Regions from separate parts of the Amycolatopsis sp. NBC_00345 genome, predicted to be linked through region 1. Evidence: riboswitches for the same ligand, from Rfam matches in the RefSeq annotation. Region 1 holds a riboswitch; each other region holds the start of a gene.
The links. A riboswitch is a leader RNA that binds a small molecule or an ion and turns the genes downstream of it on or off. The one in region 1 is predicted to bind cobalamin.

Region 1 (4,066 bases):
AGGTCCGCGACGCCCAGCAGGTCCAGCGTCTCCTCGACGCGCTTGCGCATCACGTCCGGCGCCACGGCCAGCTGCTCCATGCCGTACGCCAGCTCCTCCTCGACGGTGTCCGTGACGAACCCCGCCAGCGGGTCCTGCCCGACCACCCCCACCACGGACGCCAGCTCACGCGGCGGGTGCGTCTCCGTGTCCAGCCCGGCCACGCGCACGCGCCCGGTCAGCCGGCCGCCGGTGAAATGCGGGACGAGCCCGTTGATCGCGCCGAGGAAAGTCGACTTGCCGACACCCGTTCGCCCCGCGACGAGGCACAGCTCGCCCTCCTCCACCACGAGGTCCACATCGGACAGGACGGGCCGCGCGGTACCGTCGTAAGTGACCCCGACGTGGGAGAACTCGATCACCGGGCGACCTCCAGCAACGGCACGGGACGCGGCGCCAGCCAGGCGGGCAGCGCCCCGATCAGCACGGACAACACCGGCAGGACCGGCAGCGACGGCCACTCCAGCCCGGACGGGTACAGCCCGGACGGCCCGGCCGCGAACAGCAGCGCGCACGCGCCGACCCCGCACAGCACCACCAGCGTTTCAGGCAGCCGCCACGGGTCGGGCCGGTACGCCGTGCGCCGGACGCGACGGCCGCCGAGCACGAACCCCGCCCCCGCCACCACCAGCCCGGCCGCCAGCATCGGGATGCCGAGCCAGGTCGACGTCCCGTCGAGCACGCCGTACACCCCGACGGCGACGCCGATCATCCCGGCGAGCACACACACCGCGATCACCGCGCGCACCCGCGGCGCGAGGTAACCCCGCCGCCCGTAGCCCCGCGAGTCCATCGCGGCGGCGAGCAGGAGCGAGCGGTCCATCGCGTCCGCGAGCACCGGCACGAAAATCCCCTTCACGACGCGGAAGCCGCGCGAACGTCCCGCTCGCAACCGCCGCGCGCGTCGCACCCGCTGCACGCTCTCCACCAGCTGCGGCGCCACCGAGAGCGCGACCGTGACGGCCGTGCCCACCTCGTACAACGCCCCGGGAACGGCCTTGAGCAGGCGTTTCGGGTTCGCCAGCGCGTTCGCGGCGCCGACGCAGAGCACGATCGCGGCGAGCCGCAGCCCGTCGTAGAAGCCGCCCAGCAGCTCCTCGGCCGACGTCGGGCCGAGCAGCGTGATCCCCGCGGCGGCCGCGGGCAGCGGGATGGTCGGCAGCGTGAACAGCACGTGCCCGCCGTCCTCGCCGCCGATGAGGATCCGGAACAGCACGCGCGACACCACGATCACCGCGCCGATGTAGGCGTACAGCCGGAAGGCGAGCGCCCAGGGTGCGTCCGTGCGCCGGTTGGCGACCACGAACCCGGCCACCGCGATCACCAGGCCGAGCAGCAGCGGGTTCGTGGTCCGGCTCGCGGCGACGGCGAGCGCGAGCGCCCACACCCACCACGCGCCGGGGTGCAGCGCGCGGGGGTTCCCGGTCAGCGGGACCCGCGACCGGCCGCGCGGCTCACGAGCGGTCCGCGCCACGCCTGCGCCGCAGCCCGGTCACCACTCCGGCGGCCGCGATCGCCACGATCACCACGATGCCGATCACCAGCCCCCACGGGAAACCGCTGTCCGACGCGGACGGGTCGGCCGGCGCCGGGGCCGGGGCGTTCGCCTGCCGGACGGGCGCGGTCCGCGGCGGCGGGTAGTCCGCGAACGCCTTGTTGTGCGCGAACGACCAGCCCTCGAAACTGCCCGCCGGCGGCTTCCAGCCCTGCGCGCCGACCTGGCTCGACTCCCACTTGCCGCCGTTCGTGGCGGTCCAGAAGCTCCACGACGCGCTCTCCGGCGGCATCCCGGTGCACGACTGGTCGGCGGGCTTGCCCTCGATCTTGCAGACCAGGGCCAGGCCGTACTTGCCGGCGCCGGCCAGGTCCAGGCCCGCGTTCTGCATGGCCGTGACGCCGTTCTCCTGCGGTCCGGGCGCGCAGCGGATGAGCGTGTCACCGCCGAGGTCCTGGTAGTCGACGATCACGGTGACGCCGGTGGCGTCCGGGCAGTAGCCGGCGGTGCCCTTCCCGGGCACAGTCGCGGCGGCGGGGCCGGCCCCGGCCAGGCCGACGGTGGACAGCAGCGCGCACGCGGCCAGAACTCGCCCCCAGGCGAGCGAAGTGACAGACATCGGTTGACGAACCTCGCATCGAGTCGGACCACGGCGGGCGATCCGGCTCACGGCCTTGGCCAGGCCGATCACGGTTGCGGGTCAGCGCCGGACTCGCACCGGCTTCCCCCGTTCGTGGCGTAGAACGCACTGACGTTAACCCACCGGAGGGACCCGCAGGAAGCGACAGCGGACACACCTACACTTCCGGGCGTGGGACTCGGACAGCTGCGCGTCGGACTCGTCGGAACCGGTCCGTGGGCGACCACGGTGCACGCGCCCGGGCTGGCCGACCATCCTGGGACAACGCTCGCCGCCGTCTGGGCCCGCCGGGCCGGCGCCGCGAAGGAGCTGGCCGACGCGCACGGGGCGATCGGCACCGACGACCTCGACGAGCTGTTCTCGCAGGTCGACGCGCTGGCGTTCGCCGTCCCGCCCGCCGTGCAGGCCGAGCTGGCGGTCAAGGCCGCCGAGGCGGGCAAGCACCTGATCCTGGAGAAGCCGATCGCCGCCGACCTGGCCGGCGCGCAGCGGCTGGCCGACGCCGTGGCCGCGAACAACGTCGCGTCGCTGGTCATGCTCACCCTGCGGTTCTCCACCCAGACCCGCGAGTGGCTCGAGGACATCACCCGCGCCGGTGGCTGGCGCGGCGGCGGCGCCCGCTGGCTGTCGGGCGCGCTGCTCGGCGGCCAGTACGCGGCTTCGGCCTGGCGCCAGGACACCACGGGCGGCGCGCTCGCGGACATCGGCCCGCACGCGTTCGACCTGCTCGACGCCGCACTCGGCCGGATCACCGACGTGCTCGCGGCCCACCGCGCCGAGGGTGACCTCTGGCAGCTGCTGCTGGCCCACGAGGGTGGCGCGACGAGCACCGCGACGCTCTCGCTGCACCTGCCGGTTCAGCCCACCGTGGTCGAGATCGCCGTCTACGGCGAGCAGGGATACCGGACACTCGGACGCAAAGCGGGCACAGCCGGGGAGTCCTACACCGCACTGCTGGATGACTTCGCCGCGATGATCGCGAGCGGCACCACCACTCACCCGTGCGACGTCCGGCGGGGCCTGCACCTGTCCTCGATCATCGAACGGGCCCGCGAGCTCGCCGAGTAGTACACAGGCCGTCCTCGCTAATTTCTGTTGTGAAATAAGGCTTTCGCCTAAGCGCCCGAAATCCTTCCACAGGGTTGTCCACAGCATCCACTGTGGACGGTCCGCGCCTCGACCGAACCACGGGAAGCCGTTTCGCGCCACCGGAAGATCACCGAATAGTGCTGGCCACTGGGCATGCCAAGTGGATCTTGCAATGCGATGGTTGATCTTGGGAGGGCGGGAAGAAGCAGTTCAGAGGGGCTCTGAGAAGGGAAGCGCATGGGTGCTCTGCTGCGCGCTTTCTGGGGGATGATCCCGTTGACGGCCATCGCGCTGCCCTACGCGCTGATCAGCTGGCCATTGCTCACGGCGAGGAGGCGGCGAAGAACCGGCATCCGCCACGCCTCCGCGACCGCAGCCGTCGACGTCTCCACCGCGACGCTGGGCGTCCTGGTGGTCTTCCTGGTGGTGATGCCCGTCGGCGACGCCGACACGAGCACCCTCGACCTGGTCCCCGGCGCCGACCTGTCCGCCGCGCTGGCCGACGACGGCTCGCTCTGGCAGGTCATCGGCAACCTCCTGATGCTGTGCCCACTGGGCGCGCTGCTCCCGATCCGGGTGCGGCGGCTGCGCTCACTCAGCCGGATCGCGCTGACCGCGATGGCCGCGTCCGTGCTGGTGGAGGCCATGCAGTTCGTGATCCACTCCGGCCGCGTCAGCTCCACCGACGACGTCCTGCTCAACACCCTCGGCGCCACGATCGGCGCGGCGCTGACCCGGCGCGGCTGGCGCTGGCTCGACCTCCCGCCGGCGCCGCCGCCGATCCCGCGCCAGGTGCGGCGGAC
Region 2 (4,066 bases), 4.1 Mb from region 1:
GCGGACTTCTACCACGGCGGCGAGCCGGCGGACGAGCCCGCGGTGACCCTCGCCGCGGACTGCGCGCAGCTGCCCGCCGCGGGCGGGACCGGCGGCACCGGCGCCGGGACGGGCGGGGGCAACGACCTGGTCCCCGACGTCGCGTTCCGGCCGGGCAACCTGGCCTCCACCGGCGCGACCCTCGCCCCGCTGTGGTGGGGCGCGGTCCTGCTGCTGGCCGGCACCGGCCTGGTGCTGTTCACCCGCCGGAGCCGGAAGACCTCGTGAACCGCCCCAATGTGGCGTTGGTTGCGTTGGACGCACCGAACGCCACATTGGGTGCGTTGAGCGCACCGAACGCCACATTGGGGCGCATCCCCCCGGAAGAAGGAACCGCAGATGGCCAACTGGCAACGGGGCGTGCTGCGCCTCATGGGCGTGCGCAACCACGCGGTCGAAGTGGTGTCGATCAAGGACTTCACCCCGTGGTACCGGCGGATCGTGTTCAGCGCGCCGGAGTTCGTGCGCGGGCTGGACGTGTTCCCGACGCTGTGGCTACGGCTGTGGGTGCCGAACCCGGCGCGCGGCGAGGGTGAAGTGAGCCAGCGGGGCTACACCTTCGTCGACGTCCGGCCCGGCGACGGCACGTTCGCGCTGGACTTCGTCCTCCACGAGACCGCGGGCCCGGCCGGCGAGTGGGCCCGCCGCGCGGAGCCCGGCGAAAAGCTCGAGGCCGCGCTCACCCCGGCGAAGATCTCGGTGCCCGACGGCACCACGGCCGTGCTCCTGGCCGGCGACGCGACCGCGTTGCCCGCGATCACCAGCTGGCTGGCGCATGTGCCGGACACCGTCGCCGTCCGCGTCTACCTCGAAGACTCCCACGACGACCACCTCGCCCTGCCACAGGAACCCCGCGCCGGCACCGAGTTCACCTGGGTCACCCCGGACGGCGAGCGAGGCGCCGCGCTCGCCGCGGCCATCACCGCGGCCGAAAGCGCCGCCCCCGACCGCTACGCGTGGGCGGCCGGCGAGCGGTCACTGGTCAAGGCCGTGCGCCCGGTCTTCCGCGACCACCTCGGCCTCGACCGGTCCCACAGCTTCACCCAGTCGTACTGGATCGAGGGCCGGTCGGCGGGCTGAGCAGCTCAGGCGTGCCGGAATTCCGGCGGTCGCTTCCCGGTGAACGCGGCCATGCCCTCTTTCTGGTCGTGCGTGGCGAAAGTCGAGTGGAAGACCCGGCGCTCGAACAGCAGCCCCTCGGCCAACCCGGTCTCGAACGCGCGGTTGACGACCTCCTTGGCCATCATCGTCGCGGGCGCGGACATGCTCGCGATCTTCGCGGCGACGGCCACCGCCTCCGTGAGCAGGTCCGCCGCCGGCACGATCCGCGACACCAGCCCGGCGCGCTCGGCCTCCTCGGCGTCCATCGTGCGGCCGGTGAGGCACAGGTCCATCGCCTTCGCCTTGCCGACCGCGCGGGTCAGCCGCTGCGAACCGCCCATGCCCGGGATGACGCCGAGGGTGATCTCGGACTGCCCGAACTTCGCCGTGTCGGCCGCGATCAGCAGGTCGCACATCATCGCCAGCTCGCAGCCGCCGCCGAGCGCGTACCCGGCGACCGCCGCGACCAGCGGCTTGCGGACGCGGGCCAGCGCGTCCCAGCCCGCGAACCAGTCGGCCGCGTGGGCCTCGGCGAACGACAGCGGCGCCATCTCCTTGATGTCGGCCCCGGCCGCGAACGCCCGGTCCGACCCGGTGAGCACGATCGCGCCGACGTCGGGGTCGTGGTCCAGCTCGGCCGCCGCGGCGGTGATCTCGGCCATGGCCCGGAGGTTCAGCGCGTTGAGCGCCTTCGGCCGGTCCAGCGTGATCAGCGCGACGCGCGGCTCCGGACGCCCGACGGTGATGGTCTCGTAGCTCATCTGGTGCTGCCCTTCCACAGAACACTAGGACGTCCGACTATATCTAGTCCGAGTAACTCCGCCAGGCCCGCGGCGGTGACCGTCCGCACAGCCGGGGCCAGTGGTGGCAACGGCAATTGACGCCCCCGCGCGCCGCGACGTACTGTCGTGCGGCGCGGCGGTTTCCCGAAGCCGGTGAGATTCCGGCACGGTCGCGCCACTGTGTGCCCGTGGCTGTACTGCAGCCGCGGGCAAGTCAGGTCGAGGAACCGCCGGGCCGCTCCAGCCGATGTGGGACGCGTTATCCCCTGAAGGAGGCCCCATGACCACCCTGCCCGCCGAATCCTCGACGCCGGTCGTCCTGCCCGTGACCAAGGCCGTTGTCTGGCTCGCCGGCGCGACCCTGCTGGCACTCGCGCTGTACTACTTCATCGGCATCGACCAGGGCGCGACCTCGGTGTTCGGCAGCGACATGCACATCCACGAGTTCGTGCACGACTCCCGGCACTTCCTCGGCTTCCCCTGTCACTGAACCTGATCCAGAACCACGGAAAGATCGGGACAACCGGACATGGAGAAGAAGCTCCTCCTGCGCGGCGCGCTCACCGGCGCCTTCGCGGGCCTGCTGGCGTTCGTCTTCGCCCGCATTTTCGCCGAACCGCAGATCCAGGCGGCGATCGACTACGAGAGCGGCCGGGACGCGGCGCAGGCCGTGCTGGACCAGGCCGCCGGGCAGCCGGCCGAGTCGGAGGGCCCCGAGCTGTTCAGCCGCGCCGTGCAGGCCAACGTCGGCATCGGCGCCGGGATGATCCTCTTCGGCTTGGCCATGGGCCTGCTGTTCACGGTCGTCTACACCGTCTGCCTCGGCCGCGTCGGCAAGGTGCGGCCGCGCACCCTGGCGCTGCTGGTGGCCGGCGCCGGGTTCCTCGGCATGTACCTGGTGCCGTTCCTGAAGTACCCGGCCAACCCGCCGTCCATCGGGCACCCGGACACCATCGGCGACCGCGGCGGGCTGTACCTGATCATGGTCGTGGGCTCGCTGGTGTTCCTGGCCGCCGCAGTCTGGCTCGGCCGGCGGCTCGCCCCGCGGCTGGGGATCTGGAACGCGTCCCTGATCGCGGGCGCCGCGTTCGTGGTCGTGATCGGGATCCTGATGGCCGTGCTGCCGCCGTTCGGGCACCTGTCGGCGAACGTGGCCGAGTACGGCGTCCAGCCCACCGAAACCCCGCTGCCGCTGAAGAACCCGGCCGGCGCGATCGTCTACCCGGGCTTCCCGGCCGACACGCTGTTCGACTTCCGCTTCTACTCCCTCATCGCGCAGGTGATCCTGTGGGGCGCGCTCGGGCTGTCGTTCGGCCCGCTCGCCGAACGGCTGCTCAGCCGCGAACGCCGGACCACCGCCACGCAGGCCGTGTGACAGAGGACTTCGCCGGCCTCGGCCCGTTCTTCGCGGTACACACGCACGTCACGGGCGCCACGGCCACACCGCCGTGGCGCCCGCTCGACGAGCTGGTGGCCGACGAGAGCGTGCTCGGCTCCCGCATCGCCTCCGTCCGGACCGCGCTCGCGGGCGGCCGCCCGGACGACGCCGTCGAGTGGCGGGTCGCGGCGTCCGTGACACACCTCGGCATGGTGGCCCGGCTGCTCTCCCCCGCGCTCGCGTTCGCCGTCCGCGACGGGACGGTGCTCGACCTCGGCCTCGCCGGGACCTGGTGGGAGCCGGTGCCCGGCGGCGCGGTCCCGCTGTCGGTCCGGCCGCCGTCCGGGCCGCCGCTTCCGGACGACGCACTGGTGGACGCCCTGGCCTCGCAGGTTCTCGACGGCCCGATCCGGCTCGTCACCGGGCTGTTCCCGTTGTCCGGCCAGGTGTTGTGGGGCAACGTCGCCTCCGCCGTGAACGGCGCCGCCACAATGCTGGGCACCGACCGTCCTGAATGGACGGTGCGGGCGCACGCGCTCGCCACGGCCTTGCTCGACCGCGCACCCCTGCTCGGCACGAGCACCCGCGCCGAGGGCCGGTTCCGGCGGCGCAGCTGCTGCCTGATCTACCGCGTCGCCCCCACCGGCTCCGGCGCCGTCTGCGGCGACTGCGTGCTCACCCGGTCCTGAGACCGCCCGGCGCGCGTACCCGGGCGGCCTCGCCGGTCACGCCGGCCGCCGGCTCACGGCCTCGGTGCCGATCTCCG
Region 3 (4,066 bases), 3.6 Mb from region 1:
CGTCGGTCGCGCCGGCGCCGTCCGCCTCGGCCGCGGTCCCGGCCGCCGCGGTCCCGGCCGCCGCGGTCCCGGCCGTGCCCGTCACGCCGCCCGCCGCGAAGCCGGAGCCCAAGGAGATGCCGAAGGTCGACGACGTCGACTTCGTCGCCACCGAAGGCGCCGCCTGCCGGATCGACGACCCCGACTGCGAAGCCTGCCAGTAGCCCCGCGGCCCTGAAGGCCACCATGAGGGCATCCAGGTCCCTCATGGTGGCCTTCAGGGCCCCCCACCGCTTTCCCCAGGAGAAACCCGAATGACCAACGTGGAGAGCACCGGCGTGACCGGCCTCGGTGAGATCGAGGTCGGCGCCGCCCGGATCAACGTCGACGACAAGCGGATGATCAACGCCCGCGCCGACGTGAACCAGCTGCTGCCGATGAAGTACCGCTGGGCGTGGGAGAAGTACCTCGCCGGCTGCAACAACCACTGGATGCCGACCGAGGTCGCCATGCAGGCCGACATCGCGCTGTGGAAGTCGCCGGACGGCCTCACCGAGGACGAGCGGCAGATGCTCAAGCGCAACCTCGGCTTCTTCGCCACGGCGGAGTCGCTGGTGGCCAACAACATCGTGCTCGCGGTGTACCGGCAGATCACCAACCCGGAGTGCCGCCAGTACCTGCTGCGCCAGGCCTTCGAGGAGGCCGTGCACACGCACACCTTCCAGTACATCTGCGAGAGCCTCGGCCTGGTCGAGGGCGAGCTGTTCAACATGTACCGCGAGGTGCCGTCCATTTCGGACAAGGACGCGTGGGCGCTGAAGTACACGCAGCACCTGGAGGACCCGGACTTCGAGACCGGGACGCCGGAGGCCGACACCGCGTTCCTGCGCGACCTGGTGGCGTTCTACGTGATCTTCGAGGGCATGTGGTTCTACACCGGCTTCGCGCAGATCCTCTCGCTCGGCCGGCGGAACAAGATGGTCGGCATCGCCGAGCAGTACCAGTACATCCTGCGCGACGAGTCGATCCACCTGAACTTCGGCATCGACTGCATCAACCAGATCAAGATCGAGAACCCGCACCTGTGGACCGAGGAGTTCCAGGCCGAGGTGCGCGGGATGCTGAAGGAGGCGTGTGAGCTGGAGGTCTCCTACGCCCGCGACACCATGCCGCGCGGCATGCTCGGCCTGTCGGCGCAGCTGTGCGAGCAGTACATGCACTTCATCACCGACCGGCGCGCGCAGCAGATCGGCCTCGCGCCCATCTTCGGCGAGACGGAGAACCCGTTCCCGTGGATGTCCGAGGCGATGGACCTGAAGAAGGAGAAGAACTTCTTCGAGACCCGCGTCATCGAGTACCAGTCGGGCGGGGCGCTGGACTGGGACTGATCCCGCCATCCGGGAATCGAGCGGGATTTGTGCCACGCTCGGCCCCGACCGCTAGGCTCGGCCACGCCACTGGTTCGCCCAGGGCGTGGCCGGGCTTTTTTCGCGGCCGCGACCGGGGCGAGGCAACAGGGAACCCGGTGTGAATCCGGGACTGCCCCCGCAGCGGTGAGTGGGAACGAAAGCCGTCACCACGACAAGTGGTACAGCACTGGGCGCGAGCCCGGGAAGCGACGGCGAGTAGGCGCGAGCACGGCGCCCACCAGTCCGAAGACCTGCCTGTGGCACGCGCGCCGTCGGCGTGCGTGAGTCCGGGCCTCGTGGGAGCAGGCGCGACCGAACACGCGGCCCCTTCGCGCGTCCGGACTCGTTCGGCGAGCTCGCGAGGAGAGAGCTGTGAACACCATCGGCACCACCATCCTGGGCAGCCCGCGCATCGGGCCGGACCGGGAGCTCAAGCGCGCCCTGGAGCGGTACTGGGCGGGCCGGATCGACGCGGCGGAGCTGCTGGCCACCGGCCGCGCGCTGCGGACCCGCGCCTGGACCGGGCACCGCGACGCCGGGCTGGACTCGATCCCGTCCGGCACCTTCTCCCACTACGACCACGTGCTCGACACCGCCGAGCTGTTCGGCGCGCTGCCGGAGCGCTTCACGGGTCTGGGGCTTTCGCCGCTGGACACCTATTTCGCGGCGGCGCGCGGGGTACAGGACGCGCCCGCGCTCGAGATGACGAAGTGGTTCGACACCAACTATCACTACCTGGTCCCGGAGCTGGGCCCGGACACGAAGTTCACGCTGACCGGCAGCAAGCCGCTCGACGAGTACCGCGAGGCCCGCGCGCTCGGCATCGAGACGCGGCCGGTGCTCGTCGGCCCGGTCACGTTCCTGCTGCTGGCGAAGGCGACCGTGCCGGGCTTCGAGCCGCTGGAGCTGCTCGACGAACTGCTCCCGGCGTACGCCGAGTTGTTGCGCCAGCTGCGCGACGAAGGCGTGGAGTGGGTCCAGCTCGACGAGCCGGCCTTCGCCGGCGACCGCACCACCGCCGAGCTGAACGCGCTGACCCGCGCGTACCACGTGCTGGCCAAGTCCGAGGACCGGCCGAAGATCCTCGTCGCCGGGTACTTCGGCGGGCTCGGGCGCGGGCTCGGTGTGCTGGCCCGCTCCCCCATCGAGGCGCTGGCCGTCGACCTGGTCACCGACGAGTCCTTTGTGGACGACGTCGCGGCCGAGGGCGCGTTGCGGGACAAGGAGGTGCTCGCGGGGGTGGTCGACGGCCGCAACGTGTGGCGCACCGACCCGGACCGCGCGCTGGAGAAGGCCCGCAAGCTGCTCGGCACGGCCGCGTCCGTGAGCGTCTCGACGTCCTGTTCGCTGCTGCACGTGCCCTACGACGTCGAGCGTGAGACGAGCCTCGACGCCCGGCTGAAGGGCTGGCTGGCGTTCGCGCGGCAGAAGGTGGACGAGGTGGTGCTGCTCGGCCGAGCGCTGCGCGAGGAGGACGTGGACCTCACCGCGGCCCGTGCGGCCGTGGCGGACCGCGCCGCGGCCACCGAGGTGACCGACCCGCGCGTGCGGGAACGGCTCGCCGCCCTGCGGCCGGAAGACGCCACGCGCCCGCCGTACGAGCAGCGCGCGGCGGCGCAACAGGCCGAGCTGGGCCTGCCGCCGTTGCCGACGACCACGATCGGCTCATTCCCGCAGACCACCGACGTCCGCAAGGCCCGCGCGGCGCTGCGCTCGGGCGAGCTGGACGAGGCCGGTTACGTCGCCGCGATGCACGCCGAGATCGAGCGCGTGGTGCGGCTGCAGGAAGAGCTGGGCCTCGACGTGCTGGTGCACGGCGAGCCGGAACGCAACGACATGGTGCAGTACTTCGCCGAGCAGCTGGACGGCTTTGCCGCCACCGAGTTCGGCTGGGTGCAGTCCTATGGCTCCCGCTGCGTCCGCCCGCCGATCCTGTTCGGCGACGTCTCGCGGCCGGCGCCGATGACCGTCCCGTGGGCGCGGTACGCCCAGCAGCTCAGCGAAAAGCCGGTGAAGGGCATGCTGACCGGCCCGGTGACGATCCTGGCGTGGTCGTTCGTCCGGGACGACCAGCCGCTGGCCGACACCGCGCTGCAGGTCGCGCTGGCGATCCGTGACGAGGTGGGCGACCTGGAGGCCGCGGGCGTGCGGGTGGTCCAGGTCGACGAGCCCGCGCTGCGGGAGCTGCTGCCGCTGCGTGCGGCCGGGCACGAGGCGTACTTCGCGTGGGCCGTGCGCGCGTTCCGCGTCGCGACTTCCGGGGCGGCCGACGCCACCCAGGTCCACACGCACATGTGCTACTCGGAGTTCGGCGAGGTGCTGCCCGCGATCGACGCGCTCGACGCCGACGTCACCAGCATCGAGGCGGCGCGGTCGAAGATGGAGGTGCTGGACGACCTCTCCGGAGCCGGCTTCGCCCGCGGCGTCGGCCCGGGCGTTTACGACATCCACTCGCCGCGCGTTCCCGGCGTCGAGGAGGTGGCGGACCTGCTGCGCACGGCCGTCGCCGCCGTGCCGGTCGGCCGCCTGTGGGTGAACCCGGACTGCGGCCTCAAGACCCGCGGTTACGCCGAGGTCGACCCGGCACTGCGGAACCTGGTGGCGGCGGCCAAGCAGGTGCGCTCCGAGCAGGCCTGACCCGCACCACCCATTTCCGACTCGTGAGTGTTTATGACGGT

Region 2: it holds a riboswitch for cobalamin, as region 1 does, so the genes downstream of both, OG943_RS05765 (CbtB domain-containing protein) here and OG943_RS34935 (hypothetical protein) in region 1, are expected to answer to the same signal.
Region 3: it holds a riboswitch for cobalamin, as region 1 does, so the genes downstream of both, metE (5-methyltetrahydropteroyltriglutamate--homocysteine S-methyltransferase) here and OG943_RS34935 (hypothetical protein) in region 1, are expected to answer to the same signal.

What each region holds. Positions count from the first base shown of each region.
Region 1 is NZ_CP107995.1:7,746,349-7,750,414, forward strand. It holds gene OG943_RS34925 (ABC transporter ATP-binding protein) at 1-401, opposite strand, end outside; gene OG943_RS34930 (CbiQ family ECF transporter T component) at 398-1,447, opposite strand; gene OG943_RS34935 (hypothetical protein) at 1,494-2,153, opposite strand; cobalamin riboswitch at 2,169-2,302, opposite strand; gene OG943_RS34940 (Gfo/Idh/MocA family protein) at 2,346-3,242, shown strand; gene OG943_RS34945 (VanZ family protein) at 3,501-4,066, shown strand, end outside.
Region 2 is NZ_CP107995.1:1,254,971-1,259,036, reverse strand. It holds gene OG943_RS05780 (HtaA domain-containing protein) at 1-267, shown strand, start outside; gene OG943_RS05775 (siderophore-interacting protein) at 379-1,119, shown strand; gene OG943_RS05770 (enoyl-CoA hydratase) at 1,125-1,901, opposite strand; cobalamin riboswitch at 2,043-2,168, shown strand; gene OG943_RS05765 (CbtB domain-containing protein) at 2,203-2,412, shown strand; gene OG943_RS05760 (CbtA family protein) at 2,452-3,297, shown strand; gene OG943_RS05755 ((2Fe-2S)-binding protein) at 3,294-3,989, shown strand; gene helR (RNA polymerase recycling motor ATPase HelR) at 4,026-4,066, opposite strand, start outside.
Region 3 is NZ_CP107995.1:771,844-775,909, reverse strand. It holds gene OG943_RS03625 (ribonucleoside-diphosphate reductase subunit alpha) at 1-203, shown strand, start outside; gene OG943_RS03620 (ribonucleotide-diphosphate reductase subunit beta) at 294-1,367, shown strand; cobalamin riboswitch at 1,435-1,648, shown strand; gene metE (5-methyltetrahydropteroyltriglutamate--homocysteine S-methyltransferase) at 1,761-4,025, shown strand.